2 regions of the Pseudomonas sp. LBUM1673 genome follow, and region 2 is predicted to be linked to the other one. Evidence: predicted binding sites of a transcription regulator. Region 2 holds the regulator's gene; the other holds the start of a gene.
What was found. Region 2 encodes FliA, which starts transcription of late flagellar genes. Its sites were predicted from a motif close to CTAAAGTTTNNNNNNNNNNNGCCGNTAA; they were not measured.

Region 1: the regulator FliA is predicted to act here: its motif matches at 8,324-8,351, upstream of ACA044_RS24295 (flagellar protein MotY).

The regions. Positions count from the first base shown of each region.
Region 1 covers NZ_CP166780.1:5,286,867-5,302,490, reverse strand. Annotated here, with positions in the region: gene ACA044_RS24345 (ABC transporter ATP-binding protein) at 1-77, opposite strand, end outside; gene argF (ornithine carbamoyltransferase) at 74-994, opposite strand; gene plzR (PlzR type 4 pili assembly inhibitor) at 1,457-1,747, shown strand; gene ACA044_RS24330 (molybdopterin oxidoreductase family protein) at 1,883-3,991, shown strand; gene grxD (Grx4 family monothiol glutaredoxin) at 4,089-4,430, shown strand; gene bfr (bacterioferritin) at 4,653-5,126, opposite strand; gene ACA044_RS24315 (bacterioferritin-associated ferredoxin) at 5,326-5,544, opposite strand; gene ACA044_RS24310 (peroxiredoxin) at 5,857-6,459, shown strand; gene rnt (ribonuclease T) at 6,537-7,214, opposite strand; gene pyrC (dihydroorotase) at 7,211-8,257, opposite strand; gene ACA044_RS24295 (flagellar protein MotY) at 8,415-9,323, shown strand; gene ACA044_RS24290 (argininosuccinate synthase) at 9,453-10,670, shown strand; gene ACA044_RS24285 (hypothetical protein) at 10,844-11,425, opposite strand; gene ACA044_RS24280 (response regulator) at 11,995-12,621, shown strand; gene ACA044_RS24275 (PA3496 family putative envelope integrity protein) at 12,713-12,892, opposite strand; gene nth (endonuclease III) at 13,000-13,638, opposite strand; gene ACA044_RS24265 (Rnf-Nqr domain containing protein) at 13,664-14,251, opposite strand; gene ACA044_RS24260 (RnfABCDGE type electron transport complex subunit G) at 14,244-14,855, opposite strand; gene ACA044_RS24255 (RnfABCDGE type electron transport complex subunit D) at 14,852-15,624, opposite strand, start outside.
Region 2 covers NZ_CP166780.1:4,732,707-4,747,445, reverse strand. Annotated here, with positions in the region: gene flhB (flagellar biosynthesis protein FlhB) at 1-116, shown strand, start outside; gene flhA (flagellar biosynthesis protein FlhA) at 368-2,497, shown strand; gene flhF (flagellar biosynthesis GTPase FlhF) at 2,509-3,837, shown strand; gene fleN (flagellar synthesis regulator FleN) at 3,955-4,785, shown strand; gene fliA (RNA polymerase sigma factor FliA) at 4,782-5,522, shown strand; gene ACA044_RS21935 (chemotaxis response regulator CheY) at 5,690-6,061, shown strand; gene ACA044_RS21930 (protein phosphatase CheZ) at 6,084-6,872, shown strand; gene ACA044_RS21925 (chemotaxis protein CheA) at 6,926-9,169, shown strand; gene ACA044_RS21920 (protein-glutamate methylesterase/protein-glutamine glutaminase) at 9,219-10,352, shown strand; gene ACA044_RS21915 (flagellar motor protein) at 10,352-11,092, shown strand; gene motD (flagellar motor protein MotD) at 11,108-12,001, shown strand; gene ACA044_RS21905 (ParA family protein) at 12,045-12,833, shown strand; gene ACA044_RS21900 (CheW domain-containing protein) at 12,841-13,707, shown strand; gene ACA044_RS21895 (chemotaxis protein CheW) at 13,796-14,281, shown strand; gene ACA044_RS21890 (DUF2802 domain-containing protein) at 14,282-14,674, shown strand.

The DNA of each region.
Region 1 (15,624 bases), 550 kb from region 2:
TTGAGGTTTTGCACGACTCGCTGGTTTTGATAACCGCAGGCGAGATTGCGCACGTTCAGCAGTAATGGCTGGCTCATGCGTGGTGGTACGAAGGCGGGACGAGAAACTCAAGCAGGGCCTTTTGTGCATGAAGACGGTTTTCGGCTTGATCCCACGCCACCGAGCGCGGGTCTTCGAGCAGATCAAGGCTGATTTCCTCGCCACGGTGGGCCGGCAGGCAATGCATGAACAGCACGTCCGGGGCCGCCAGGTCGAGCAGCGCACGGTTGACCTGGAATGGCGCGAACAGCTTCAGGCGCTTGGCGGTTTCCTCTTCCTGGCCCATGGAGGTCCAGACGTCGGTGCTCACCAGATGCGCGCCGCGCACGGCTTCCTGCGGATCGCGGACGATGGTTACCCGATCGCCGGCTTTGGCCACGAACTCAGGGTTGGGTTCGTGGCTTTCGGGGCAGGCGATGCGCAACTGGAAGTCGAACTGGATCGCCGCTTCTATATAGCTGTTGCACATGTTGTTGCCGTCGCCGACCCAGGCCACGGTCTTGCCTTGAATCGAACCGCGGTGCTCGAGGAAGGTTTGCATGTCGGCCAGCAACTGGCACGGGTGCAGATCATCGGACAGGCCGTTGATGACGGGCACGCGGGAGTTGGCGGCGAATTCGGTCAGGGTGCTATGGGCGAAGGTACGGATCATCACCGCATCGAGCATGCTCGACATGACGATGGCGCAGTCGGCGATTGGTTCACCGCGGCCCAGTTGAGTGTCGCGTGGCGAGAGGAAGATCGCCTGGCCACCGAGCTGGATCATGCCGGCTTCGAACGAAATACGGGTACGGGTCGAGGACTTCTCGAAAATCATCCCCAGGACCCGGTTCTTCAAAGGCTCGAACAGTACGCCGCGGTTACGCAGGTCCTTGAGCTCAACGCCTCGACGGATCACGCTGACCAGCTCTTCGGGCGTGCAATCCATCAGGGAGAGAAAGTGCCTTGCGCTCATCATTGACTACCTTTTTGCAACAGACCGCAGATACTCAAAGCCTTGTCTGAAAAACGGGCGAGACCTGCGGCGTAAGCCGCACGGGGCGACGAAATAGGGGGAGGCGCGATATTGACATTAAATGTCGCGTTTTTCCAATGGGCTACGGTGCTTAGGGGATTTCAGAGGGGCTACGGGGTGACCGCAGTAGCGCTTTTGAAGCCTGTTTCCTGACAGCAGCTGACCATTTGTACACCGGGCCCGCCGGGCTTGGCAATAAAACGGGGCGCAGATGACGCGCTGGCGGTCGGTTTCCGACCTGTCATTCGAGGTTTTGGCTGGCCATGTGCCTGGTCCGAAACATTTGCTAATGCAAAGCGCTGGGTTATAACTAGGGCCTGTCATCTATTATTTCCTGAGCCTGCGCCGGACACAGGAATAGAGGGCGACAGGCCCAAACGAGCGAAGCAGGAAACCCTTGGAATGGAATCGAAAGAACAACTGTTAATGGAGCTACTTGGCCTTACGGCACGCTCTCTGACCCACCTGACCGCTTCCATGACCTCGATGTCCTTCGAGCTGTTGCGCAGCGAGGACGAAGTCACCAAGGTGGCCGGCCGACGCATGATCGACCACATGGCCATCATCAGCGCCGGGCTCGACGAGCATTGGCGGCTGATCGGCGAGCTCACCGGTGTGCATGTCGCCCACGAACAGATCGAAACCATCCAGGAAATCCAGCTGCAGGCGCCGCCGAGTCTGCCACCGAACTGATCCCCTTGCTGCCATCGGCTGGCCTGATAGTCACCGATTCACAAGACGAACGTCGCTGGCAAAGGGGGGAGTCACGCGCCATAGTTTTGTTCCCGCGGCCGACATTGCCCGCCCAGAACAAAACAGAGACTGGCCATGACCAAGACTCTCCATCACCGTGCGTGCCACCTGTGTGAAGCCATCTGCGGCCTGACCATCGAAACCACTGAGGTCGAAGGCAGCGGCGTACAGATTACCTCGATCAAGGGTGACCCTCAGGACACCTTCAGCCGCGGGCATATCTGCCCCAAAGCGGTTGCGCTGCAAGACATTCAGAACGACCCGGATCGCCTGCGTCAGCCGATGCTGCGAGTGGGCAGCGAATGGCAGCCTATCGAGTGGGAAGATGCCTTTGGCCTTGTAGCCGAACGTCTGGCGGCGATTCAGGAACGACATGGGCAGAACGCGGTGGCGGTTTATCAGGGCAACCCCAGCGTGCACAATTACGGGTTGATGACCCACAGCAATTACTTTCTAGGCCTGCTGAAAACCCGTAACCGGTTTTCCGCGACATCGGTCGATCAATTACCCCATCACCTGACCAGTCATTTGATGTACGGCCACGGCTTGCTGTTGCCGATCCCGGACATCGATCACACCGATTTCATGCTGATACTGGGTGGCAATCCGCTGGCCTCCAACGGCAGCATCATGACCGTGCCGGATGTAGAGAAGCGTCTCAAGGCGATTCAGGCCCGGGGCGGTAAAGTAGTGGTGGTCGATCCTCGTCGCAGCGAAACGGCAGCGATTGCCGATCAGCATCTGTTCGTGCGCCCCGGTGGCGATGCGGCGCTGTTATTCGGGTTGCTCAATACGTTGTTTGCCGAAGGCCTGACCTGCGACAGTGATTTGCCAGTGGACGGTCTGGATGACGTGCGTCAGGCAATCGTAACCTTCACTGCCGAAGCCATGAGCCCGTTGTGCGCAGTACCCGCCGAACAGATCCGCCAACTGGCCCGGGATTTTGCGGCGGCGCCGACAGCGGTCTGCTACGGCCGGATGGGTGTCTCGACCCAGGCCTTCGGCACCTTGTGTCATTGGCTGGTGCAACTGATCAATCTGGTGACCGGCAACCTTGATCGTGTCGGCGGTGCGTTATGCACCGAGCCTGCGGTGGACCTGGTGGCGTCCACTTCGGGCGGCCATTTCAACCTGTGGCAAAGCCGCGTGTCCGGGCGTCCTGAATATGGTGGCGAGTTGCCGGTGTCGGCGCTGGCCGAAGAAATGCTCACCGAAGGGGAAGGGCAGGTCCGCGCACTGATCACCGTGGCGGGAAATCCGGTGCTGTCCACGCCCAATGGCCGACAACTGGAGCAGGCGCTGGACGGGTTGGAGTTCATGGTCAGCGTCGACCTGTACATCAATGAAACCACCCGTTATGCCGACTTGATCCTGCCGTCGACGTCGGCGCTGGAAAACGATCATTACGACACCACCTTCAACATGTTCGCGGTGCGTAACGTCACCCGCTTCAATCGGGCGATCCTCGCCAGGCCGGAAGGCGCGTTGCATGATTGGGAGATCTTCGTGGGGCTGGCCAAAGCCTTTGCGGCGAAGACCGGCAAAGAACTGAAACCGACCATCGCGCCGGCGCAGATGATCGACCGAGGGCTGCGGATGGGTCTGTATGGCGACGCTTCAGAGCACAAGCTATCACTGGCGACCTTGTTCGATCACCCTCACGGTGTCGATCTCGGGGCGCTTAAACCCAACCTGATGTCACGCCTGAAGACGGCCAATCAACGAGTCCAGGCGGCGCCTGCCGTGATCCTCGCCGACCTGGCGCGCTTCGCGGCGCTACAAGCTCCGGCCGCCGATGAGTTGCTGATGATCGGCCGTCGCCATGTGCGCAGCAACAACTCATGGATGCACAACTATCACCGTCTGGTGAAGGGCAAGCCGCGCCATCAACTGCTGATGCACCCGGATGACCTGGCCAGCCGCGGACTCAGCGATGGGCAGCGGGTGCGCGTCAGTTCACGGGTCGGCGTGATCGAGGTTGAAGTGATTGCCAGCCTGGATATGATGAAAGGTGTGGTCAGCCTGCCTCACGGTTGGGGCCATGCGCGACCGGGCGTGCAGATGACGATCGCCAGTGGCCAGCCAGGCTCCAGCGCCAATGACCTGACTGATGAATGTCAGCTCGATGAGTTGTCAGGCAATGCGGCGTTGAACGGCGTGCCGGTGACCGTGGTGGCGGCGTGAACATGTCTGTCGGGGAGGCCGAGCATGGCGCTCGGGTTTCCGTTACAATGCGCCACCGTGCCGACCACTGAGTCGGAAAGTTCAGCCGAGGTGCTCCATGGATATCATCGAAACGATTAAAGAGCAGATTGCCAACAACACCATTCTGCTTTACATGAAAGGCTCGCCGAATGCCCCACAGTGTGGGTTCTCCGCGAAAGCCGCTCAGGCTGTAATGGCCTGTGGCGAAAAGTTTGCCTATGTGGACATCCTGCAGAACCCGGAAATCCGCGCCAACCTGCCTAAGTACGCCAACTGGCCAACCTTCCCGCAACTGTGGGTCGGTGGTGAACTGGTCGGCGGTAGCGACATCATGACTGAAATGTCTGCTGACGGTTCGTTGCAAGCGACGATCAAAGCCGCTGTCGAAAAAGCCGCAGCGAACAAGACCGAAGCCTGATTCGGTATCTGTTGTAGGAGCGAGGCTTGCCCGCGAAGGCGTCATCACTGGCGCTAAAAGCTTCGCGGGCAAGTCGGATCGCCGCCCGCTCGCTCCTACAAGAGCGTGTCTAGTCCCGAATAGGTGTAAACCATATTCAGGACGAGACAGCGCATAAAAAAGCCCCGCCTCTTTATAAAGAGAGCGGGGCTTTTTATTGCATCGCGATTAGCGGCGTAGAATTTACTCTTCGCCCATCTGCGATTGCAGATAGTTCTCAAGACCAACTTTATCGATCAGGCCCAGTTGGGTTTCCAGCCAGTCGATATGTTCTTCTTCGGATTCAAGAATGTCTTCGAGCAGTTCACGGCTACCGAAGTCGCCGACAGTTTCGCAATGAGCGATAGCGACTTTCAGATCGGCATGGCCGTCGCGCTCGATCTTCAAATCGCACTCAAGCATTTCCTTGGTGTGTTCGCCGATGTGCAGCTTGCCCAGGTCCTGGACGTTCGGCAGGCCTTCAAGGAACAGGATGCGCTTGATCAGCTTGTCAGCGTGCTTCATCTCGTCGATGGATTCGTGGTACTCGTGCTTGCCGAGCTTGTTCAGGCCCCAATCTTCGTACATGCGCGCATGCAAAAAGTATTGATTGATCGCGACCAGCTCATTGGCAAGGATTTTGTTGAGATGCTGGATGACTGTAACGTCGCCTTTCATGATGGGGTCCTGCCCTGTAGTCGCTGTATATAAGGCAGAGTTTGAGCCGCGTAATTAAGAGTGTCAAACCTAAGTTATTGAAACTTAAATGAAAATTAATCGGAATAAGAATGTTTGTGTTCCGCGTCTGGCGTCTAAGCGATTGATTTTCAGGCATAAAAAAACCGGACATCGAGTCCGGTTCTTTAAAATGCGGTACTTATGCGGCGGTAAATTCTACGGGGTAGGGGATCGCTGCCTGGGCTGTTTGCAGTTTGCCCAGGGTTTCGCGCACCACTTCCTTGGCAAGGCAGGCGCATTTGCCGCATTGGCTGGCAACGCCGGTGGCCTGACGTACTTCCCGATAGCTGCAGCAACCTTCATAGATTGCTTCGCGGATTTGACCGTCGGTGACGCCAGTGCAGAGGCAGACATACATAAGTGAGAACCGTCGCTGGTTGTGACTCAATTGCGATGGATCTTAATGTTAACGAGAATGATTGTCAAAGTTGTTTCTGAAAGCTTTTCGTCATAAGGGTGAATGACTGACGAACGGCTTCCTCTTGGACTGTCCATGAGGAAAATATAGCAGCGGTCTTTTCAACCACCAGAAAAAACCGTTAAGGACAGGCCAAAAACGCGGTGTATGATGGTCGGCCTTTGCGAAGGGGGTTCGTGTCACAGGGCTGTCGCCTGAGGGTGGCAGGCTGGCACTAACCCTGTTCTTCACTATTACATCAGGAGATATTCAATGAGCGTACTCGTAGGCAAACAAGCCCCTGACTTCACCGTACCGGCCGTACTCGGCAATGGCGAAATCGTAGACAGCTTCACCCTGTCGTCGGCCATCAAAGGCAAATACGGCCTGGTGTTCTTCTACCCACTGGACTTCACCTTCGTTTGCCCGTCCGAGCTGATCGCTCTGGACAACCGCATGGCTGACTTCAAGGCTCGCAACGTGGAAGTGGTCGCGGTGTCGATCGACTCGCACTTCACCCACAACGCCTGGCGCAACACCCCGGTCAACAATGGTGGTATCGGCGAAGTTCGTTACACCATGGCTGCCGACATGAAGCACGAAATCGCCAAGGCCTACGACGTTGAATCCGAAGGCGGCGTGGCTTTCCGTGGCGCGTTCCTGATCGACGACAAAGGTGTTGTCCGTTCGCAGATCATCAACGACCTGCCGCTGGGTCGTAACATCGAAGAGCTGATCCGTCTGGTTGACGCTCTGCAATTCCACGAAGAGCACGGCGAAGTTTGCCCTGCCAACTGGAAAAAAGGCGACAAAGGCATGACCGCTTCGACCGAAGGTGTCGCGGCTTACCTGACCGAGAACGCTGCTGCGCTGTAAGGCAGGCGTCAGGCAATAAAAAACCGGCCTCTCGAAAGGCCGGTTTTTTTATGAACGGGATAAACCAGCGACAGGCATCAGTCGTTGTAGTCTTCCCAGCCGCCCATTTGTTTCCATCGATTGACGATGCCGCAGAACAGATCAGCCGTCTTCTCGGTGTCGTAGCGGGCCGAGTGGGCCTCGCGTCCGTCAAAGTCGATGTCCGCTGCCTGACAGGCCTTGGCCAATACGGTTTGACCGTAAGCCAGACCGGCGAGGGTCGCCGTATCGAAGCTGGAGAACGGGTGAAACGGGTTGCGTTTCATGTCCAGGCGCGCGACAGCGGCGTTGAGGAAGCCCAGGTCGAAGCTGCTGTTGTGCCCGACCAGAATCGCCCGTTTGCAGCCATTGGCCTTCAGAGCCTTGCGCACACCGCGGAAGATATCGGTCAGGGCCGCTTCTTCACTCACAGCCATGCGCAGCGGGTGATCAAGCTTGATCCCGGTAAATTCCAATGCTGCCGCTTCGATGTTGGCGCCTTCGAACGGTTCGACCCGGAAGAAATAGGTGTGCTCAGGGTACACAAAGCCTTTTTCATCCATGCCGATCACGGTGGCGGCGATTTCCAGCAGGGCATCGGTGGCCGAGTTGAAGCCACCGGTTTCTACGTCGACGACTACCGGCAGGTAACCCCGGAACCTGGCAGCCATTGGATGACGGGAACCGCCTCCACCGCCATTACCGTCCTGTTCGTCGTCGAAATGGTCTTCACTCACGCGTGTTCCTCCAGCAGGCGCCAGCGCAGTTTTTCACCGGCGCGCAGCGGGATTACAGTCAGCTCGCCAAATGGCAGGCTGGTTGGGGCGGTCCACTCGTCGCGGACCAGGGTGATGCGATCGGTGTTCGCCGGCAGGCCGTAGAAACGCGGGCCATTGAGACTGGCGAAGGCTTCGAGCTTGTCCAGCGCGTTGCGCTGTTCGAAGGCTTCGGCATACATCTCGATCGCGGCATAAGCGGTGTAGCAACCGGCACAGCCGCAAGCCGCTTCTTTGGCGTGCTGGGCATGGGGCGCCGAATCGGTGCCGAGGAAGAACTTGTCGCTGCCACTGGTAGCGGCGTCGAGCAGGGCTTCCTGGTGGGTATTACGCTTGAGGATCGGCAGGCAGTAGAAGTGTGGCCGAATCCCGCCCACCAGCATGTGGTTGCGGTTGTACAGCAGGTGATGCGCGGTGATGGTCGCACCAACGTTGGCCGAAGCCGCGTTGACGAACTGCACGGCATCCGCGGTGGTGATGTGTTCGAACACCACTTTCAGGGTCGGGAAACGTTCGACCACCCGACGCATGTGCTCATCGATGAAGGCTTTTTCGCGATCGAAAACGTCAACATCGCCACGGGTGACTTCACCGTGAACCAGCAAGGGCATCCCGACTTCGGCCATGGCCTCGAGTGCAGGGAAAATCTTGTCGATGCTGGTGACGCCAGAGTCCGAGTTGGTGGTCGCGCCGGCCGGATACAACTTGGCGGCGTGAACGAAACCGCTGGCCTTGGCTTCACGAATTTCTTCGGGCTGGGTGCGATCGGTCAGGTACAGAACCATCAGCGGTTCGAAACGGCTGCCGGCCGGACGTGCGGCGAGAATTCGCTGGCGATAGCCATCGGCTTCAGCAGCGTTGCGCACCGGGGGTACCAGGTTGGGCATGATGATGGCGCGACCAAAGGTGCGCGCGACATCCGCGACGGTATTGGGCAACACAGCACCATCGCGAAGATGAATATGCCAGTCGTCGGGACGCAGCAGGGTCAGGCGGTCGGACATGAGGGAATTCCAGGCGGGTCAAACTCAGGGGAATGCTACCGGAAAAGACTCTTCCAGGCACTCGCTATCAAGTTTTGCGGCAAGCTTCCGATATCCAACAGGTATGCCCTAAACATGTGTGTCGGTTTTTTTGTTGTAGAAGCCAGTGGAGCCTCCCGTGCGCCAGCGTTATTTAGCCTTGCTCAGTGTGTTTGCCAGCCTTCCTGCGATGGCGCTCACTTTCCAGACTCGTCTGGAGAGCATTGAGTGGACGGTCGAAGGTGACAAGTTCGAATGCCGCCTGACTCAACCGATCACCGATTTCGGTTCGGGTGAGTTCGTGCGTCGCGCCGGCGAGCAGGCGACATTTCGTCTGAAAGCCTACAACTCAATGATCGGAGGGGGGTCCGCGACCCTGCTGGCGGCTGCTGCGCCGTGGCAGCCGGGGCGTGGCGACATCAACCTGGGTTCGGTGAGAATCGGCAGTGGCGACGTGCTGTTCAACAGCTCGCAAGTTCAGGCCGGGCGCTTGATCAGTGGTTTGATGGATGGCCGCAGTCCGGTCGTTCGACACTCCTCGGGCGACGGTCGGGTATCTGAAGTCCGTCTGCTGCCCGTCAAGTTCAGCAAGGCCTACAGTGACTATCAGGGTTGCGTGGCAAAGTTGCTGCCGAAGAATTTCGAGCAGGTGAAGCAATCCGAAGTCGGATTTCCGGGTGAGGGCATCGATCTCGACGCCAGGGCCAAGGCCCAGTTACAAGTCATGCTGGAGTTCATGAAGGCCGATCCGACGGTCAACCACATTGAACTCGACGGCCATTCCGACAACAGTGGCAACCGCCTGACCAACCGTGAACTGTCACGACGCCGGGCACTGGCTGTGATGGACTTCTTCAAGGCAAATGGAATCCAGGAATCGCAGATCACCCTGCGTTTTCACGGTGAGCGCTATCCGTTGGCACCGAACAACAATACCGCCAACCGGGCGAAGAACCGCCGGGTCGCCGTACGCCTGGAACGAGTAGCGCCGACCGAGAAGCCGGCACCTCAGGCCACTGCCGCCGCAAGCAGCGCAACGACCTCCTGAACCTGCTGAAATCGTCGCTCGCTCGACATAATCTGTCGCTTCGTCGTCATAAGCTGTCGCGCCTCTGTAAATTATCCGGCATCAGCGGTAGACTTGACCGCTTTCCGTAGAACCCCGTGGAGTGATGGCATGGCGGACGTAAACAAGGTCGTTCTGGCGTATTCCGGCGGCCTGGACACTTCGGTGATCCTCAAGTGGCTGCAGGATACTTATAACTGTGAAGTAGTAACCTTCACCGCTGACCTGGGTCAGGGCGAAGAGGTCGAACCGGCCCGCGCCAAGGCACAGGCCATGGGCGTAAAAGAAATCTACATCGACGATCTGCGCGAAGAATTCGTGCGCGATTTCGTGTTCCCGATGTTCCGCGCCAACACCGTTTACGAAGGCGAGTACCTGCTGGGTACTTCCATCGCTCGTCCGTTGATAGCCAAACGCCTGATCGAAATCGCCAACGAAACCGGCGCTGACGCCATTTCCCATGGCGCGACCGGCAAAGGCAACGATCAGGTTCGTTTCGAGCTGGGTGCCTACGCCTTGAAGCCAGGCGTAAAAGTGATCGCTCCGTGGCGCGAATGGGACCTGCTCTCCCGTGAAAAGCTGATGGATTATGCTGAAAAGCACAACATCCCGATCGAGCGTCACGGCAAGAAAAAATCCCCGTACTCGATGGATGCCAACCTGCTGCACATCTCCTATGAAGGCGGCGTGCTGGAAGACACCTGGACCGAGCACGAAGAAGACATGTGGCGCTGGACCGTCTCCCCGGAGAACGCTCCTGACAAACCGCAGTACCTGGAACTGACCTATCGCAACGGCGACATCGTGGCACTGGACGGCGTCGAAATGACCCCGGCCACCGTGCTGGCGACCTTGAACCGTATCGGTGGCGAACACGGTATCGGCCGTCTGGACATCGTTGAAAACCGCTACGTCGGCATGAAGTCCCGTGGCTGCTACGAGACGCCTGGCGGCACCATTATGCTGCGCGCCCACCGTGCGATCGAATCGATCACCCTGGACCGCGAAGTGGCTCACCTCAAAGACGAGCTGATGCCTAAATACGCCAGCCTGATCTACACCGGTTACTGGTGGAGCCCTGAGCGTCTGATGCTGCAACAGATGATCGACGCTTCCCAGGCTCACGTGAACGGCGTAGTGCGCCTGAAGCTGTACAAGGGCAACGTGATCGTCACCGGCCGCAAGTCCGACGAGTCGTTGTTCGACGCCAATATTGCCACCTTCGAGGAAGATGGCGGCGCCTACAACCAGGCCGATGCGGCGGGCTTCATCAAGCTCAACGCCTTGCGCATGCGTATCGCGGCGAACAAAGGCCGGAAGCTTTTCTGAGACCTTTGAGGCGGTAATGGAATTGTGGCCTTGTCGATGACAAGGCCACAACTCTGAAAAGAGGCTGCTGCATATTGCGCTTCGCTTTTTCCTGTTTCTGCTAACCCTTCCTTCTGCTTCTGGTCTTTGATTTCACTTCAAGGGCTGCCTTCTGCTGTGTGACAGATCAAAACCTAGCCCATAATCGTCACACCCTGTGAGCTCAAATTGTAAGAAATACAGAACGCTGCGTTGTTGCGTTTCTTTATTTGTTTCCAGTGTTTGAGCGCGTTTTCCTTCAGCAATACCTCCGAATCGGCGCACGTAAGAAATACAATCACTTGTGCAGCGTTGTCCGGAGGGTGCTGGATACTCTCCATCAAGGCGCTGAACGCCATTTTTTTGTTTATCCATCGTGCATCAACGATGTGCAAATCCTTTAGAGGAGCAGGCAGGTGCACATGGTGTTGGGCTGGGTTTTCACGCGGGACCCTGGAAGGGGTGTTTCCCGAGTGATCAGCATTGTCCATGGCTTTTATGAAATGCTTTCCCTTCTCGAAATCGGAGGGTGCGTAAAGCGATCGATAGTTGAAGTTGAGTGTGATGAAGAAAAGAAAAAGCAAATAAAATGGAAAGCTGATCAGAAACCAGACATAGAGCTCTCTCTCCTTATTGTCGAGAAAGGGGAGAGAGACAGCAGCCGATGTTTCGGATAGTACTGCAAATATCGCAATGATTGTCATGGGGTTGGTGATTCTTTTTTTGAGTTTTATCATGTTTTTTGCTCATGAGATATTATCTTTATTCTCTGTTGGTTTATGGGGTGTGCCTGGGTGGATGATAGCGAGTGTGTGAGTTTTTTGTAGTAGCGTTGAATACCGTTTTTTACTATGTGATTGAGATCGTTATAGTAGCTGCATTGTTTTTGGTTTGGGTATGGTTGTTAATTTGTTTTAAAGTTGTGTGGGTTTGTTCTGCATTGAGGTGTTGCAGTGTGTAAGTTTTTTGAGTCGCCTGGGCCAGATGATGGACATCACTGGAAAATACCAGTTACTTTTAAGGGTAGCTCAATAGTAAAAGTATGTTGGATCGCTCTCATTGAACCCTGTTTTTTTGTTTTTTTGGTTGTAAATTGATACAAATAAACTGTCGAGATGTTGAGCGGTGTTCGGCCGATAAAATCTCTGGTTCATTGTGTGCAATGATTTTTTGTAGGAATAATCCGTGTTGTTTGTAGGTGATGTCTCTCGGTGCGAGTGGCCGGGGGGGGCGGCATGCCACGGGTGAAACGACTAGGCTATGGTGCGGGCTCTAAAAATTCGAACAGCGAAAATTGGACTTGCCCATGAATAAAGTGCTGATCGTGGATGATCACCCCGTCATTCGTCTTGCGGTACGTATGCTAATGGAGCGTCATGGCTACGAAGTCGTTGCAGAGACGGACAATGGCGTGGATGCATTGCAACTTGCTCGTGAACTTATGCCGGATATTGTCATTCTGGATATTGGAATACCGAAACTGGATGGTCTGGAAGTTATCGCCCGCCTGACATCGGCAGCGATGCCTCTTAAAGTGCTGATATTGACGTCCCAGGCGCCAGGGCATTTTTCCATGCGTTGCATGCAATCGGGTGCTGCAGGCTATGTTTGCAAACAACAGGACCTCACTGAGTTGCTGAGTGCGATAAAAGCCGTGTTGTCAGGTTACAGTTATTTCCCTAATCAGGCTCTGCATACCGTGCGTTCCAGTCTTGGGAATGCCAGTGAAGCGGATATGGTAGATCGTTTGTCCGGGCGGGAAATGATGGTCCTGCAACAACTGGCACTAGGAAAAACAAACAAGGAGATCGCCGATGGAATGTTCCTCAGTAATAAAACCGTCAGCACTTACAAGACTCGCCTGTTGTTGAAGCTCAATGCTCGCTCACTGGTCGATCTCATAGAATTGGCTCAGCGCAATGGCCTGGTATGAGTACGCCAGCGTTTGACGAGGCGCGATGAACGGGCGTTTATCGGGGATCGGCACTTAGTAAAAAGCCTCCGTTTCGGGAGGCTTTTAGGTGTCATAGGTCAAAATCGTAATCGGCCAATTGCTTTTGCAGTCGGCGCTCCTCCAGCAGATTGTCGATGGTGCGACGTTTGCTCAGGTTGGTCTTTGCCACTTCCACTACCGGCTCTGCGTCATCGGCCTCAACGGGGGTGAAGTCGTCTTCTACGTCCAATTGCTCTTTGCCAGTGCTCATAAGGTTAACTCCAGGCTAAGGCTGCCTTTGGCGCTCCTTATATCGACAATTTCCCGGCGGGTAAAAAAGATTTTTTCAATCGATCTATCAAAAAAACTAATAGCGCCTCAATCGTCCGAGGTCTTTTGCTTGTATTCGCACAAGTCCTCGATCCGGCAACTGCCACAACGGGGCTTGCGGGCCAGGCAAACGTAGCGGCCATGGAGAATCAGCCAGTGATGAGCGTCGAGCAGATATTCCTTCGGCACGAATTTCATCAGTTTCTGCTCCACCTCGACTACATTCTTGCCCGGAGCAATGCCGGTACGGTTGCTGACCCGAAAAATGTGAGTATCCACGGCCATGGTCAGCTGACGAAAGGCGGTATTGAGCACTACGTTGGCGGTTTTGCGACCGACGCCGGGCAGTGCTTCCAGCGCCTCGCGGGTCTGCGGCACTTCACCTCCATGACGCTCCACCAGCAAGCGACAGGTTTCGATCACGTTTTTCGCTTTGCTGTTGAACAGGCCGATGGTCTTGATGTACCCCGACAGCCCTTCAATGCCCAAGGCGTGAATGGCTGCCGGCGTATTGGCCACCGGGAACAGTTTGGCGGTGGCCTTGTTGACACCGACATCGGTCGATTGCGCCGAGAGAATCACGGCGATCAGCAATTCGAACGGCGAGGAATAGGCCAGTTCGGTCTTTGGTTCAGGGTTGTCTTCGTGAAACCTGCGGAAAATTTCAAGACGTTTTGCGGCATTCATGGACGATGCGTTTCCTCGAAGGCGATCAATGTGAGGCAGCCGGACGGGTCCAGGCTTGACGTGCGGCGATCAGTAATCCCAACAGAATAAACCCGCCAGGGGTCAACGTGGCCAAGTGCAGGCCACCGTCGGCGATCAGGGACCAGCCTTGCCAGTCCGGTTGCGTAGCACCGGCCAGCCAGGACAGATGGCTGCCCAGTGTCCCGTTGCCGATGAACTCGCGTAGCAGGCCCAAGCCCACCATCAAGGCGCCGAACAGGCCACTCAGGTGCAGGCGATCACGCCATGTGTTCTGGAAAAAACCGTTGTGTTCCAGCACGACGCATTGCAAGGCGATCAAGCCTGCATAGAAACCCAGATGCTGGTGCCATTGGAGCGACCAGGCTTGCGTGGCGAGATCCGCGCAACTGGTCAGCGTGGCAGCCAGCAAGAGGCTGGCCAGCAAGTGTGTTGCGGGAACCAGTCGCGAGCGCAAGGCGCCCATGCTCACCCCATAAGCACTGAGCACCAGGGCGAACATCAGCCACAGGCCCAGGGCCGTGACCAATGAATCAGTGACGCCGATCAACGGCGTTAGCATCAGCGAATTCTGCAGGGTCGATGATTTATTCATGGGCGCTGCTCCCGATTAGCGGTTGCCGGTGTTCATCGAAGTAGCGCAACGCGTCATGGGTGGCATTGATCACTGCTCTTGAGGTGATGGTCGCGCCTGCGATCTGATCGAATTGCCCTTGGTCCTTATTCAAGGCCCAACCATTGTCACCGGGTTCGGTTAGAGACTTGCCAGTAAACACCTGAAGCCAGGCATTGGGCCAATCGGCGAGCTTGCCACCCAGTCCCGGGGTTTCCGATTGCTTGAGGGTTTTGACCCCCAGCAACTTGCCATGGGTGTCGATGGCGATCAGCAAGTCAATGGCGCCTGCATAGCCCAGCGCCTGACTGCGCAGCAACACGGCGCTCGGTTGGCCGGCCTTGGACGCCAGGTAGCCACCCAACAGCGTGCTGTTGGCCAAGCGAGTATTTTCGAGGCTGAGAGGTTGTTCCAGTGGCTGATTGTCGTAGCTGCCGGGCGCTAGCAGATCCAGCAACTGACGGCTGTCGATCAAGCGTTGTTCGGCCGCAATACGCGTGGCGCTGGTGTGCTGCACGAGGTAAGTCGCGCCCATCCCCAGGCCAGCCAGCACTACCAGGATCACAACGCTCGTCGCTCGGTTCATGGGGCAACCTGTTCCTGCCTGGACGCGGCAAACCGCTCCAGCGCCGGCACACAGAGGTTCATCAGCAAAACCGCAAAGGCCACGCCGTCCGGATACCCGCCCCACGTCCGAATCAGGTAAGTCAGCAATCCCACACCTGCGCCGAACAGCAATCGGGCAGTGGGGCTTTTTGCACCGGATACCGGCTCCGTCACGATGAAGAAGGCACCCAGCATGCTCGCGCCGGTGAGCAGATGAAACAGTGGCGAGCCATGAGAGTCGGAGCCTGTACCGTTCCAGCACAACAGGCTGATGATGAACAGGCTGGCGAGCATGCCGACCGGTGCATGCCAACTGAACACCCGCCGTTGCAGCAGAAACGCACCGCCTGCCAGAAACGCCAGGTTGACCCATTCCACGCCTTGGCCGCCAAAACGGCCGAATGCCGGATTGCCGGCGAACAGTTCTTCCATGGTCAGGCTTTTGTTGATTCGCAGACTGTCCAGCGCCGTGGCCTGGGCCCACGCATCGGGTGTCTGGGCGAAGCTGAAGCCGAACACCTGTTGCAGCCCGCCGAGCAAATCCATGCCATGGGAGGATGGCCAGTGGGTCATTTGCTGGGGAAACGTCACCAGAACCAGCGCAAAACCGAGCATCGCCGGGTTGAACGGATTCTTGCCGACACCGCCATACAAATGCTTGCTGAAAAACAGTCCGAAGGCCGCAGCACTGACCGTCAGCCACCACGGACAATAAGGCGGCAAGGCCAGTGCCAGCAGCGTTGCACTGA
Region 2 (14,739 bases):
CCCAGGTACTGGCCTATGTCTATCAGATCCGCCAGTATCGCGCGGGCAAGGGCAAGCGCCCGGATCCGCTCAAGGACGATCTGCCGATTCCGCCGGATTTGCGGCGCGATTCCTGATTGTGCATTGGCAATGCTGGCCTCTTCGCGGGCAAGCCTCGCTCCTACAGGTTTTGAGTCGATCGCGACATAGGCGAACGACACGGGACTATAGGAGCGAGGCTTGCCGCGAAGGCGCCGTTTCAGGCAATACAAACCCCGAAGCAGACCTCTATTTCAAACCCCGGCAAAAGTTGGAAGGCTTCTTGCAATAGCCGCCCTGCGCCTGCTTCAGGCGTCAAAAGTTTGCTTTAAAGGAACGGGGAAAACCGGTGGATCGCTCTCAGTTAATCAACAGTGCCCGCACAAACGTTGCCGACTTAAGTCGGGGCAATCTGGGTGTGCCGCTGTTGCTGCTGGTCATGCTGGCCATGATGATGTTGCCGGTGCCGCCGTTCCTGCTGGACGTGTTTTTCACGTTCAACATTGCCTTGTCCATCGTTGTGTTGCTGGTCTGCGTGTACGCCTTGCGGCCGCTGGATTTTGCAGTGTTCCCGACCATTTTGCTGGTGGCGACGTTGTTGCGACTGGCGTTGAACGTGGCTTCGACGCGGGTGGTGATGCTCCACGGCCAGGACGGCCATGCCGCCGCCGGCAAGGTGATTCAGGCCTTCGGTGAGGTGGTGATCGGCGGTAACTATGTGGTCGGTATCGTGGTCTTCGCGATTTTGATGATCATCAACTTTGTCGTGGTGACCAAGGGTGCGGGGCGGATTTCCGAGGTGAGCGCGCGTTTCACCCTCGATGCGATGCCCGGTAAACAGATGGCGATCGACGCCGACTTGAACGCCGGCCTGATCGATCAGAACCAGGCGAAATTGCGCCGAATGGAAGTGGCTCAAGAGGCCGAGTTTTACGGTTCCATGGACGGTGCCAGCAAGTTCGTGCGCGGTGACGCCATCGCCGGCCTGCTGATTCTGTTCATCAACCTGATCGGCGGCATGGCAGTCGGTATCTTCCAGCACGGCATGACCTTTGGCGATGCCGGTCGGGTTTACGCCTTGTTGACCATCGGTGACGGTTTGGTGGCGCAATTGCCATCACTGCTGTTGTCGACTGCCGCTGCGATCATGGTGACCCGTGCTTCCGGCTCGGAAGACATGGGCAAACAAATCAATCGTCAGATGTTCGCCTCGCCGAAAGCCTTGGCAGTGGCCGCTGGCTTGATGGCGGTGATGGGCCTGGTGCCGGGCATGCCGCATTTTTCCTTCCTGAGCATGGCGGCCCTGGCGGCTGGTGGCGCTTACCTGTTCTGGAAGAAGCAGAACGCGGTCAAGGTTCATGCGCTGCAAGAGGTCAAGCGTCAGCAGGAACTGCTGCCATCGCCGGCCCGCGCCCAGGAAACCAAAGAGCTTGGCTGGGACGACGTTACCCCGATCGACATGATCGGTCTGGAAGTCGGTTACCGCCTGATTCCGCTGGTGGACCGCAACCAGGGTGGTCAGCTGCTGGCACGGATCAAGGGTGTGCGTAAAAAACTCTCCCAGGACTTGGGCTTCCTGATGCCGACTGTGCATATCCGTGACAACCTCGACCTGGCGCCAAGCGCCTACCGCCTGACCCTGATGGGCGTGATCCTGGCCGAGGCCGAGATTTACCCGGACCGCGAACTGGCGATCAACCCGGGGCAGGTCTACGGCACGCTCAACGGCATCACCGCCAAAGATCCGGCTTTTGGTCTGGAGGCGGTCTGGATCGAAATCAGCCAGCGTGCCCAGGCACAATCCCTCGGTTACACCGTGGTCGATGCCAGTACGGTAGTGGCAACCCACTTGAACCAGATTCTGTACAAGCACTCCAGCGAGCTGATCGGCCACGAAGAAGTCCAGCAACTCATGCAATTGCTGGCCAAAAGCTCGCCGAAGCTGGCCGAAGAGCTGGTGCCGGGGGTGGTTTCGCTGTCGCAACTGCTCAAAGTCTTGCAGGCGTTGCTGGCCGAGCAGGTGCCGGTTCGGGACATTCGCAGCATCGCCGAAGCCATAGCGAACAACGCCGCCAAGAGTCAAGATACTGCCGCTTTGGTGGCCGCGGTGCGCGTCGGCGTATCCCGTGCAATCGTGCAAAGCATTGTAGGGACTGAGTCGGAGCTGCCTGTCATCACCTTGGAGCCAAGGTTGGAACAAATATTGCTCAATAGTCTTCAGAAGGCAGGACAAGGCTCGGAAGAGGGTGTTCTGTTGGAGCCAAGCATGGCAGAGAAACTGCAACGCTCATTGATCGAAGCGGCGCAGCGTCAGGAAATGCAAGGTCAACCGGTGATTCTGCTGGTGGCCGGTCCGGTTCGCGCGATGCTGTCGCGATTTGGCCGACTGGCAGTCCCGGGTTTGCATGTGTTGGCTTACCAGGAAATTCCTGACAACAAGCAAGTGACCATCGTTGCGACAGTAGGGCCCAACGGCTGAGGTAGTGGTTTATGCAAGTTAAGCGTTTTTTCGCCGCCGATATGCGTCAGGCCATGAAACTGGTTCGTGATGAGCTGGGCGCTGATGCCGCCATCATTGGCAATCGCCGGATTGCTGGCGGTGTCGAGCTGACGGCTGCCCTGGATTACAAGCTGTCGGCGCTGGCCCCGCGTGTTCCGAACATGGAACTCGAGGACGAGCTGCGCAAGACCCAGTCGCGGATCGTCACCGCCCAGGCCGAACTGAGCCTGCGTGGCGATGGCGAGAGCGACAAGACCACCAATCGCCAGTTGTTCGCTGGCCTGCCGTTGACCGCCGCCGAGCCGCTGATCGAACCGACCTACGCCGAACCTCGTCGTGCAGCGCCGGCCCCTGCGCCAGCCTCCGGTGGCGTCGACCCGCGTGCATTCGATTCGATGCGTTTCGAACTCAACAGCCTGCGTGAACTGATGGAAGTACAACTGGGCTCGCTGGCCTGGAATCAGCTGCAAGGCAGCCGTCCGGCCCAAGCCAACCTCTGGCGTCGCCTGCAACGCATCGGCCTGTCCGGCCCGTTGTCGCGGGATCTGCTGGCGCTGATTACCGACATTGAAGAGCCCCGTCAGGCCTGGCGCATGTTGCTCGCGCACCTGGCGCGGATGATCGCCACCCCGGAAGTCGAGCCACTGGAAGAGGGCGGCGTGATTGCCATGGTCGGCCCGGCCGGCATGGGCAAGACCACCACGCTGGCCAAGCTCGCGGCCCGTTACGTGCTCAAGTACGGCGCACAGAACATCGCGCTGGTGAGCATGGACAGCTATCGCATTGGTGCCCAGGAACAGCTCAAGACCTTGGGCCGGATCCTCAACGTGCCAGTTACCCACGTCGACCCGGGCCAATCGCTGGGGCAGGCGCTGGAGCCCATGCTGCGCAAACGCGTGGTGCTGATCGATACCGCCGGCCTGCAGGCCAGCGACCCGGCACTGCGCATGCAACTCGAAAGTCTGGCTGGACGGGGCATCAAATCAAAAAATTATCTGGTCTTGGCAACCACCAGCCAGAAACAGGTTCTAACCGCCGCTTATCACAGTTACAAACGTTGCGGCCTTGCCGGCTGCATCCTGACTAAACTGGATGAAACGGCAAGTCTGGGCGAGGTGTTGAGCCTGGCTATCAGTCATGAGTTGCCGGTGGCTTATCTGACCGATGGCCCGCGGATTCCGGATGATTTGCATCTACCGCGTCGTCATCAGTTGGTTAGCCGCGCCGTCAGCGTGCAAATGCAGGAAGAACCCAGCGAAGAAGCCATGGCTGATATGTTCGCTGACCTTTACCACAGCCCGACCAAGCGGGTTGGCTGAGGTATTAATGAACAGTTTTTGTACCTACATCGATGGTCTGCCATGCATTGTTCTGTTGATGAACGCGCAGCCAGTAATGTGGCCTCCGTCTAAGTAAGACAAGGTAAAGAAAATAACATGGGCAGCATGCATCCCGTACAGGTGATCGCGGTGACCGGCGGCAAAGGTGGCGTCGGGAAGACTAACGTGTCAGTGAACTTGTCCCTGGCTTTAGCTGAGCTCGGCCGGCGAGTCATGCTGCTGGATGCCGATCTGGGGCTGGCGAACGTCGACGTCCTGCTGGGACTGACACCCAAGCGCACCCTGGCCGACGTGATCGAAGGCCGCTGTGAGCTGCGCGACGTGCTGTTGCAGGGGCCTGGCGGTATTCGCATCGTCCCGGCCGCATCCGGCACCCAGAGCATGGTTCATCTGAGCCCGGCCCAGCATGCCGGCCTGATCCAGGCCTTCAGCGATATCGGCGACAACCTCGACGTATTGGTGATCGACACCGCTGCGGGCATTGGTGACTCGGTGGTCAGCTTCGTGCGCGCAGCGCAAGAAGTCTTGCTGGTGGTATGCGACGAGCCGACCTCGATCACCGACGCCTACGCGCTGATCAAACTGCTGAACCGCGACTACGGCATGAACCGTTTCCGCGTCCTGGCCAACATGGCGCAGAGCCCGCAGGAAGGCCGCAACCTGTTCGCCAAGTTGACCAAGGTCACGGATCGTTTTCTCGACGTCGCCTTACAATATGTCGGCGCGGTGCCTTACGACGAATGCGTGCGCAAGGCCGTGCAGAAGCAGCGTGCCGTCTACGAAGCCTTTCCGCGTTCCAAGTGCGCCCTGGCGTTCAAGGCCATTGCGCAGAAGGTCGATACCTGGCCGCTGCCTGCCAATCCACGTGGGCACCTGGAATTTTTCGTCGAGCGCCTCGTGCAACAAACCGCAGGACCCGTCCTATGACAGCCAGTGGCTACAACCTCTACAAGAAGTCGGCACGTGACGCGCAGTACGAGCTGATCGAGCGTTACGCGCCACTGGTCAAACGTATTGCCTACCATTTGCTGGCGCGTTTGCCGGCCAGTGTCCAGGTCGAAGACCTGATCCAGGCCGGGATGATCGGCCTGCTTGAAGTGTCGACCAAATACGACGCCAGCAAAGGCGCGAGTTTCGAGACGTACGCGGGCATACGAATCCGCGGCGCAATGCTCGATGAAGTGCGCAAGGGGGACTGGGCGCCACGTTCGGTCCACCGCAATACCCGCATGGTCAGCGACGCGATTCGCTCGATTGAAGCTAAAACCGGCCGTGACGCTAAAGATCACGAGGTTGCGGCCGAACTCCAATTGAGTCTCGACGATTATTACGGGATTTTGAACGACACCCTGGGCAGCCGGTTATTCAGTTTCGACGATCTGTTGCAGGACGGCGAACACGAAGGGCTGCATGAGGATGGCGCGAGTGCTCATCTCGAGCCGTCACGCGATCTGGAAGATGAACGCTTCCAGGCAGCGCTGGCGGATGCGATTGCCAATTTGCCGGAGCGTGAGCGACTGGTGTTGGCGCTGTACTACGACGAAGAGTTGAATCTCAAGGAAATCGGTGAGGTCCTGGGGGTCAGCGAATCGCGGGTCAGCCAGTTACACAGCCAGTGCGCGGCCCGTTTGCGGGGGCGTTTGGGGGAGTGGCGAGCGCGCTGAAGGCAGTGTGGGGACACTGCGAATGGAGCGGGTGTGGTGTTGAACTGCGCCGGTCTCGATCTGTTGTGCTCCAGACAGTCATTGAGTGCTTTGCCGGATTGATTGAAATGGCGCGTCCAGGTGCTGGGCGCGTTTAAGACTGCTTGGAGGTCGAATTGGACAAGAACATGAAAATCCTCATCGTTGATGACTTCTCAACGATGCGGCGGATCATAAAAAACCTGTTGCGTGACCTTGGGTTCACCAACACCGCCGAGGCTGATGACGGGCTGACCGGGTTGCCGATGCTGCAAAGCGGTAACTTCGATTTTCTGGTCACCGACTGGAACATGCCCGGTATGACCGGCATCGACCTGCTTCGTGCGGTACGCGCCGATGAAAGGCTCAAGCACCTGCCGGTGCTGATGGTGACCGCTGAAGCCAAGCGCGAGCAGATCATCGAAGCGGCCCAGGCCGGTGTTAACGGCTATGTGGTCAAACCCTTCACGGCCCAGGCGTTGAAAGAAAAAATCGAGAAGATTTTCGAACGCATCGGTTGAGAAACTGCGCCACGGGGGAGCTATGGAGCATATCGAATCTTCACAGGGCGATTTTGAGTCGACCCTGAAAAAACACGCGGTCGAACTGGTCGAAAGCCTTGAAAAAGGCAGGTTCGGCGACGCTGTGCAACTGATCCATGAGCTCAACCAGACCCGTGACCGTGGCCTGTACCAGGAAGTGGGCAAGCTCACCCGCGAGCTGCATAGCGCGATCGTCAATTTCCAGATTGACCCGCACATGCCGCAAGCCGAGGAAGTGTCTCAGATCACGGATGCCACCGAGCGCCTGTCCTATGTGGTCAAGCTGACCGAGGCCGCGGCCAATCGCACCATGGACCTGGTGGAAAACGCCACGCCGCTGATCAACAGCCTGAGCGACGAAGCTCAGGCGCTGAGCACGGATTGGGGACGGTTCATGCGTCGCGAAGTCGGGGCTGAAGAGTTCCGCGAACTGGCCCGGCGGGTCGACGGTTTCCTGACACGCAGCAGCGAAGACAACCGCGTCGTGTCGAGCAACCTCAACGACATTCTGCTGGCCCAGGATTACCAGGACCTCACCGGTCAGGTGATCAAACGCGTGACCCAACTGGTCACCGAAGTTGAAAGCAACCTGCTCAAACTCGTGCTCATGGCAAGCCAGGTAGACCGCTTTGCGGGTATCGAACATGACCATGAAGCGATGCTGGCTGAAAAAGATCCGCAAAAACATCTCTCGCAGGGTGAAGGTCCGCAGATTCATGCCGATAAAAGAGAAGACGTTGTGTCCGGTCAGGACGATGTGGACGATTTGTTATCCAGCCTAGGATTTTAGAGTTTTAGCATTTTAGGTTTTTTAGGTTTTTAGACCTCAGGAGCACCCCCTTAATGAGCTTCGGCGCCGATGAAGAGATCCTTCAGGATTTCCTGGTTGAGGCCGGCGAGATTCTAGAGCAACTGTCCGAACAGCTGGTCGAGCTTGAAAGCCGACCGGATGATGCGGACTTGCTCAATGCAATTTTTCGCGGTTTTCACACTGTAAAAGGGGGCGCCGGCTTCCTCCAGCTCAACGAGCTGGTGGAGTGCTGTCACATCGCCGAGAACGTGTTCGACATCCTGCGCAAGGGTGAACGACGCGTCGACTCGGAACTGATGGACGTGGTTCTCGAAGCGCTGGACGCGGTGAACAGCATGTTCAGCGAAGTCCGCGAACGCGGCCCGATCACGGCTGCCACGCCTGAATTGCTGGCCGCTCTGGCCCGTCTGGCCGAGCCGCAAACCGCCGATGAAGCGGCACCTGTCGCTGAAGTGGTGCAAGAGCCTGCCGCTGAAAGCGAATCAGGTGACATTACCGATAACGAATTCGAGCAACTGCTGGACTCGCTGAACGCCGTCAAGGCTCAGGCCGAGGCTCCCGTGGTTGCTGCGCTGCCTGCCACCGATGCGGCTGCAAGTGACGAAATTACCGATGCCGAGTTCGAGTCGTTGCTCGATCAATTGCACGGCAAAGGCCAGTTCGCTGTCGATGCAGTGGCTGTGCCCGCTGCACCGGCTGCCCCGAAAGCGGGAGGCGACAGCTCCGACATTACCGACGACGAGTTCGAAACACTGCTCGACCAGCTGCACGGCAAGGGCAACTTTGCGGTCGATGCGCTGGAATCGGCCATTGCTTCGGCTCCGGCCCCGGCTGCGCCAACCGCTAAAGCGGCCGGCGGCGATCTGATCTCTGATCATGAGTTCGAATCGCTGCTCGACGAATTGCACGGCAAGGGCAAGTTCACTGAAGTGGGCACAGGTGCTGCTGTTTCTGCGGTAGCAACCCCTGTCGCCAAGGCTGCTGCGCCCGCACCTGTGGCCAAAGCGCCCGAGCCAAAAGCCGAAGCGCCCAAGCCTGCCGCCGCTGCTGCACCGGCACCTGCTCGTGCCCCGGCCGCTCCGCCTGCGGAAAAACCGGCCAGCGAAGCCGAGACCACTGTGCGGGTCGATACCGCGCGCCTCGACGAGATCATGAACATGGTCGGCGAGTTGGTGCTGGTGCGTAACCGCTTGGTCCGTCTGGGCCTCAACAGCGGCGACGAAGCCATGTCCAAGGCCGTGTCGAACCTCGACGTGGTCACGGCCGACCTGCAAACTGCGGTCATGAAGACCCGGATGCAGCCGATCAAGAAAGTCTTCGGGCGCTTCCCGCGTCTGGTTCGCGACCTGGCTCGCCAGCTCAAGAAAGAGATCAACCTGGAGCTGGTCGGTGAAGAAACCGACCTCGACAAGAACCTCGTCGAGGCCTTGGCCGACCCGCTGGTCCACTTGGTGCGCAACTCGGTCGACCACGGTATCGAAGAGCCGGCTGATCGCGAAGCGATGGGCAAACCCCGCAGCGGCAAGGTGATCCTGTCCGCTGAACAGGAAGGCGATCACATCCTGCTGTCCATCTCCGATGACGGCAAAGGTATGGACGCTGATGTCCTGCGCGGTATCGCCGTGAAGAAAGGCCTGATGGACAAGGATGCGGCGGACCGTCTCAGCGAGTCGGATTGCTTCAACCTGATCTTCGCGCCGGGTTTCTCGACCAAGACCGAAATTTCCGACGTCTCCGGGCGCGGCGTGGGCATGGACGTGGTGAAAACCAAGATCGCCCAGCTCAACGGCACCATCAATATTTACTCGACCAAGGGCAAGGGCTCGAAGATCGTCATCAAGGTCCCGTTGACCCTGGCGATCATGCCGACGCTGATGGTCATGCTGGGCAACCAGGCGTTTGCGTTCCCGTTGGTGAACGTCAACGAAATCTTCCACCTCGACCTGTCGCGCACCAACGTGGTGGACGGCCAGGAAGTGGTGATCGTGCGGGACAAGGCGCTGCCACTGTTCTACCTCAAGCGCTGGCTGGTCAGCTCCGCCGCTCACGAAGAGCAGCGCGAAGGCCATGTGGTGATCCTTTCGGTGGGCACTCAGCGGATCGGTTTTGTCGTCGATCAGCTGGTGGGCCAGGAAGAAGTGGTCATCAAGCCATTGGGCAAAATGCTCCAGGGAACCCCGGGCATGTCTGGCGCCACCATCACCGGTGACGGCCGCATTGCACTGATTCTCGATGTGCCGAGCATGCTCAAGCGTTACGCCGCACGGCGTATTTGATTCTGGGGGAGCGGGGCGACTGAGCCTCGCCCCGTCTAACGGAGTGTTTATGGTAGTCAAGGTCCTGGTGGTGGACGATTCGGGGTTTTTCCGCCGCCGCGTCTCGGAAATTCTTGCAGCGGATTCGAATATCCAGGTCGTCGGTACGGCGACCAACGGAAAAGAGGCGATCGATCAGGCACTGTCCCTCAAGCCAGACGTGATCACCATGGACTACGAGATGCCGATGATGGATGGCATCACGGCGGTGCGACACATCATGCAGCGCTGCCCGACCCCGGTGTTGATGTTCTCCTCGCTGACTCACGAAGGCGCGCGGGTCACCCTCGATGCGCTGGATGCCGGCGCGGTGGACTTCCTGCCGAAGAATTTCGAAGACATCTCGCGCAACCCGGAGAAGGTCAAGCAACTGCTGTGCGAGAAGATTCTCAGCATCTCGCGAAGTAACCGTCGTGTTAGCGCCTATAGTGCCCCGGCCCCGGCCCCAATGGCTGCACCCGCTCCGACGCCTGCGCCTTCGAGCGCCAGCAGCTATGGCAGCAGCGCGCCTGCGCGTCCGGCACCGACACCGATTCCGGCTCGCACCCATGCGACTCCGTCGTCTCCAGCGCCGAAACGCAAACCCTACAAACTGGTCGCCATCGGCACATCCACGGGCGGTCCGGTTGCGCTGCAACGGGTTCTGACCCAGTTGCCGGGCAACTTCCCGGCACCGATCGTGTTGATCCAGCACATGCCGGCCGCCTTCACCAAGGCCTTCGCCGAGCGTCTGGACAAGCTGTGCCGCATCAGCGTCAAGGAAGCGGAGGATGGCGACATCCTGCGTCCGGGCCTGGCGCTGTTGGCACCGGGTGGCAAGCAAATGATGATCGACGGCCGTGGCGCGGTGAAAATCCTGCCGGGCGACGAGCGTCTGAACTACAAACCGTGCGTGGACATCACCTTCGGTTCTGCGGCCAAGTCCTACGGCGACAAAGTTCTGGCGGTGGTACTGACCGGCATGGGCGCCGACGGTCGCGAAGGCGCGCGTCTGCTCAAGCAGGGCGGCAGTGCGATCTGGGCTCAGGATGAAGCCAGCTGTGTGATCTACGGCATGCCAATGGCCATCGTCAAAGCCGAACTGGCGGACGCGGTGTACAGCCTGGACGATATCGGCCGACACCTGGTTGAGGCCTGCATCTGATGGATGTACTCAGCCTTATCGGGATCATCATGGCGTTCGTCGCCATCATTGGGGGCAACTACCTTGAAGGCGGTCACCTCGGCGCGTTGGCCAACGGCCCGGCAGCGCTGATCGTAATCGGTGGCACCGTCGGCGCAGCGCTGCTGCAATCGCCGATGAGCGCCTTCAAGCGCGCCATACAGATTCTCGTCTGGATCCTGTTTCCACCCCGCGTGGACCTGGCCGGGGGCATTGATCGCGTAGTGAACTGGAGCCTGACCGCCCGCAAGGAAGGTTTGCTCGGTCTGGAAGGGGTGGCTGACGCCGAACCCGACAGTTACTCGCGCAAAGGCCTGCAGTTGCTGGTGGACGGCGCAGAGCCGGAAGCGATTCGCAGTATTCTGGAGGTGGATTTCTACACCCAGGAAAGCCGCGATATCGAAGCCGCCAAAGTCTTCGAAAGCATGGGCGGTTACGCACCAACCATCGGCATCATCGGTGCGGTAATGGGCCTGATCCACGTCATGGGCAACCTGGCCGATCCATCGCAACTGGGCAGCGGCATTGCCGTCGCTTTCGTCGCCACCATCTACGGCGTGGCCAGTGCCAACCTGGTGCTGCTGCCGATTGCCGCCAAGCTCAAGTCCATTGCGTTGCAGCAGTCGCGTTATCGCGAAATGTTGCTGGAAGGCATTCTGTCGATCGCCGAAGGTGAAAACCCTCGCTCTATCGAGTTGAAGCTTCAGGGCTTCATGGATTGATGGAGGAAATGGACCATGGCACGTCGCAGGCAACCTGAAGAACATGTAAACCATGAACGCTGGCTGGTTTCCTACGCCGACTTCATTACGTTGCTGTTCGCTTTCTTCGTGGTGATGTATTCGATTTCTTCGATCAACGAAGGCAAGTACAAAATCATTTCCGAGGCGTTGATTGGGGTGTTCACCGACTCCGACCGCGCCCTCAAGCCGATTCCCATCGGTGAAGAACGACCGAAGACCGTGACCCCGGCCAAGCCGCTGGTCAAGGACAGCGAACAGATCGACGCCGGCATCGCCCAGGCCGCCAATGATCCGCTCAAAAGCATTGCCGATGACATCAGCGCGGCGTTCGGCGACTTGATCAGCTCCAAACAAATGACCGTGCGCGGCAATGAGTTGTGGGTCGAGATAGAACTCAATTCCAGCCTGTTGTTCGGCAGCGGCGACGCCATGCCCAGCGACATTGCATTCAGCATCATCGACAAGGTCGCCGCGATCCTGAGACCGTTCGACAACCCGATCCACGTCGAAGGTTTCACCGACGATCAACCGATCCGTACCGCGCAATACCCGACCAACTGGGAGCTGTCCTCGGCCCGTTCGGCGAGCATCGTGCGCATGCTGGCGATGCAGGGCGTGAACCCCGGGCGTCTGGCGTCGGTGGGGTACGGCGAGTTCCAGCCGGTGGCCAACAACGCCACCGTCGAAGGCCGGGCGCGTAACCGTCGGGTGGTGCTGGTGGTGTCACGAAATCTTGATGTACGTCGCAGCCTCACTGGCACCGGAACCGCCAATACAAAACCGGATGCCGCGTTGAAGCGTGCTGGCACACAAACTGCACCGACCCCGGTCAAGTCGCCGGGACGAGAGAGCGCCGTCAATTCTCCGTCACCCGCATTAATACGTTGAGCTATTTCTCGGTCGAGCATTTCGACCGGGAGGAACAATCCGAATGAGAGTCTGGGCAGTCGCCAATCAAAAGGGTGGTGTCGGTAAAACCACTTCCTCCATCGCTTTAGCCGGTTTACTGGCCGAGGCGGGCAAGCGCGTGGTTGTGGTCGATCTCGATCCCCACGGCTCCATGACCAGCTACTTCGGTTACGACCCCGACAGCCTGGAACACAGCAGCTACGACCTGTTTCTGCACAAGGGCAGCGTGCCGCAAGGCTTGCCCGGTCAGTTGCTGCTGCCCACCAGTGACGAACGCATTTCCCTGTTGCCGTCGAGCACCGCGCTGGCGACCCTTGAACGCCAGTCACCGGGCCAGAGTGGTTTGGGCCTGGTGATCGCCAAGAGCCTGGCGCAGTTGTGGCAGGACTTCGATTACGCCGTCATCGACAGCCCACCGCTGCTCGGCGTGCTGATGGTCAATGCCTTGGCGGCCAGCCAGCAGTTGGTGATTCCGGTGCAGACCGAACACTTGGCCGTCAAAGGCCTGGAACGCATGGTCAACACCCTGGCGATGATCAACCGCTCGCGCAAACAGGCGCTGCCGTTCAGCATCGTGCCGACCCTGTTCGACCGCCGCACCCAGGCTTCTCTCGGCACCCTTCGTGTGCTGCGCGACAAGTACCCGGAAGAAATCTGGCAAGGCTACATCCCGATCGACACCCGCTTGCGTGATGCGAGCCGGGCCGGGGTGACGCCTTCGCAATTCGACGGCAAGAGCCGTGGTGTCCTCGCGTACCGTGCACTGCTCAAGCATTTGCTGGCGCAGCAACTTGTTCCGCAGGTGGCGTGAGATGAACCTGAATCGGCCGGTGAAGATCACCTCGCGCCCGCAACTGGCCCTCCAATCCTATCTGGACGGCTTGCTGCAGGAGGCGACCGAAGAGTTGCCGCCAGAAATCGAGGCTCTGCCCGAGGTTGTCGTGGTTGAAGCAGCGCTGGATGAGTTCCAGGCTGCCGTGCTTGAAGAACAGGCCCGTGATGCGCAGAAACCGGCAGTGGCCGCCGCACCAATCGTTGCTCCAGTGTTGAAAGCACCGGTGGCCGTGATCGAAGCGCCGGCACCGATTCTGGCGCCCGTGTCGACGATTGCACCGCTGCTGCAAGCGCTGGTGCCGCCGGTGGTGGAAGTTCATCTGCCGCCGAGCAACACGCCGCCCCCGGTGGAAACCGACGGTCGTCCGGCATGGGCTGCCGAGCCGTTCGAATGCCTGTTGTTCGACGTCGCCGGGTTGACCCTGGCGGTGCCGCTGGTGTGCCTGGGCTCGATTTATTCCCTGGCCGGCCACGAGCTGACGCCGTTGTTCGGTCAGCCGGAATGGTTCCTTGGAATCCTGCCGAGCCAGGCCGGCAACCTGAAAGTTTTGGATACTGCGCGCTGGGTCATGCCGGATCGTTATCGCGATGATTTCCGCCAGGGCCTGCAATACGTTATTTCGGTTCAGGGCTACGAGTGGGGACTGGCGGTGCATCAGGTCAGCCGCTCGTTGCGCCTGGACCCGAATGAAATCAAATGGAGAAGTCATCGAGGTCAGCGGCCATGGCTCGCCGGCACGGTGATTGAGCACATGTGTGCGCTGCTGGACGTTTCCGCCCTGGCCGAGTTGATCGCCAGCGGTGGGGCAAAGCACATGGGCGGCAGCAAGCCGCTACACAAATCGACATAACAGCCGACATAACAAACATGCGACGGCATTGTTGAATGCCGCCACACAGAACACACACCGCCAGGGCGGTTTTTCGAGGGGTCAGGGTATGAATGATAAGGCGTCGTCTGCAAAAGGTTCCGAAGATCCGATCCTGCAATGGGTAACCTTCAAACTGGACAATGAAACCTACGGCATCAACGTGATGCGCGTTCAGGAAGTCCTGCGTTACACCGAAATCGCCCCGGTTCCGGGTGCCCCGAGCTACGTGCTGGGCATCATCAACCTGCGCGGTAACGTGGTCACCGTGATCGACACCCGTCAGCGCTTCGGCCTGATGAATGCCGAGATCAGCGACAACACCCGTATCGTCATCATCGAAGCCGACAAGCAAGTGGTCGGGATCATGGTCGACAGCGTGGCTGAAGTGGTTTACCTGCGTCAGTCGGAAATCGAGACCGCGCCAAACGTCGGTAACGAAGAGTCCGCCAAGTTCATTCAAGGCGTGTGCAACAAGAACAACGAACTGCTGATCCTGGTCGAGCTGGACAAGATGATGAGCGAAGAAGAATGGTCGGAACTGGAGAGTATCTGATTGATTCTTGAGGTGGCTGTCATTGTCCTGTTCCTCTTCTGGGCAGGCACGTTGACGATGTTCCTGGCATACATCCGCGCTCAACGGCAAATCGCCGCGCAACAGGCCCAGGGCGATGCGCTGCGCGATCAGCGCATCAAGGACCTGGCCAAGCGCGTCGACGACTACCAGAGCGGCAACGTGCGCATGGGTGAAGACCTGCACGAACTGCGCGCGGTCGTCGGGCCGTTGCCGGACAAACTGGCTCAGTTGGAGCAGCGTGATCCGTCGAGCCTGTCGTTTGCCCAAGCGGCGCGATTGGTGGGGATGGGGGCCAGCGTCGATGAACTGACTCAGTCCTGCGGCTTGACCCAGGCTGAGGCGGAGTTGATGAGTAAGTTGCACAAGAACTGATTTCTGCGCTTGCGTTGAGATCGCTATTCGCGAGCAAGCCCGCTCCCACAGTGGATCGGTGGTGG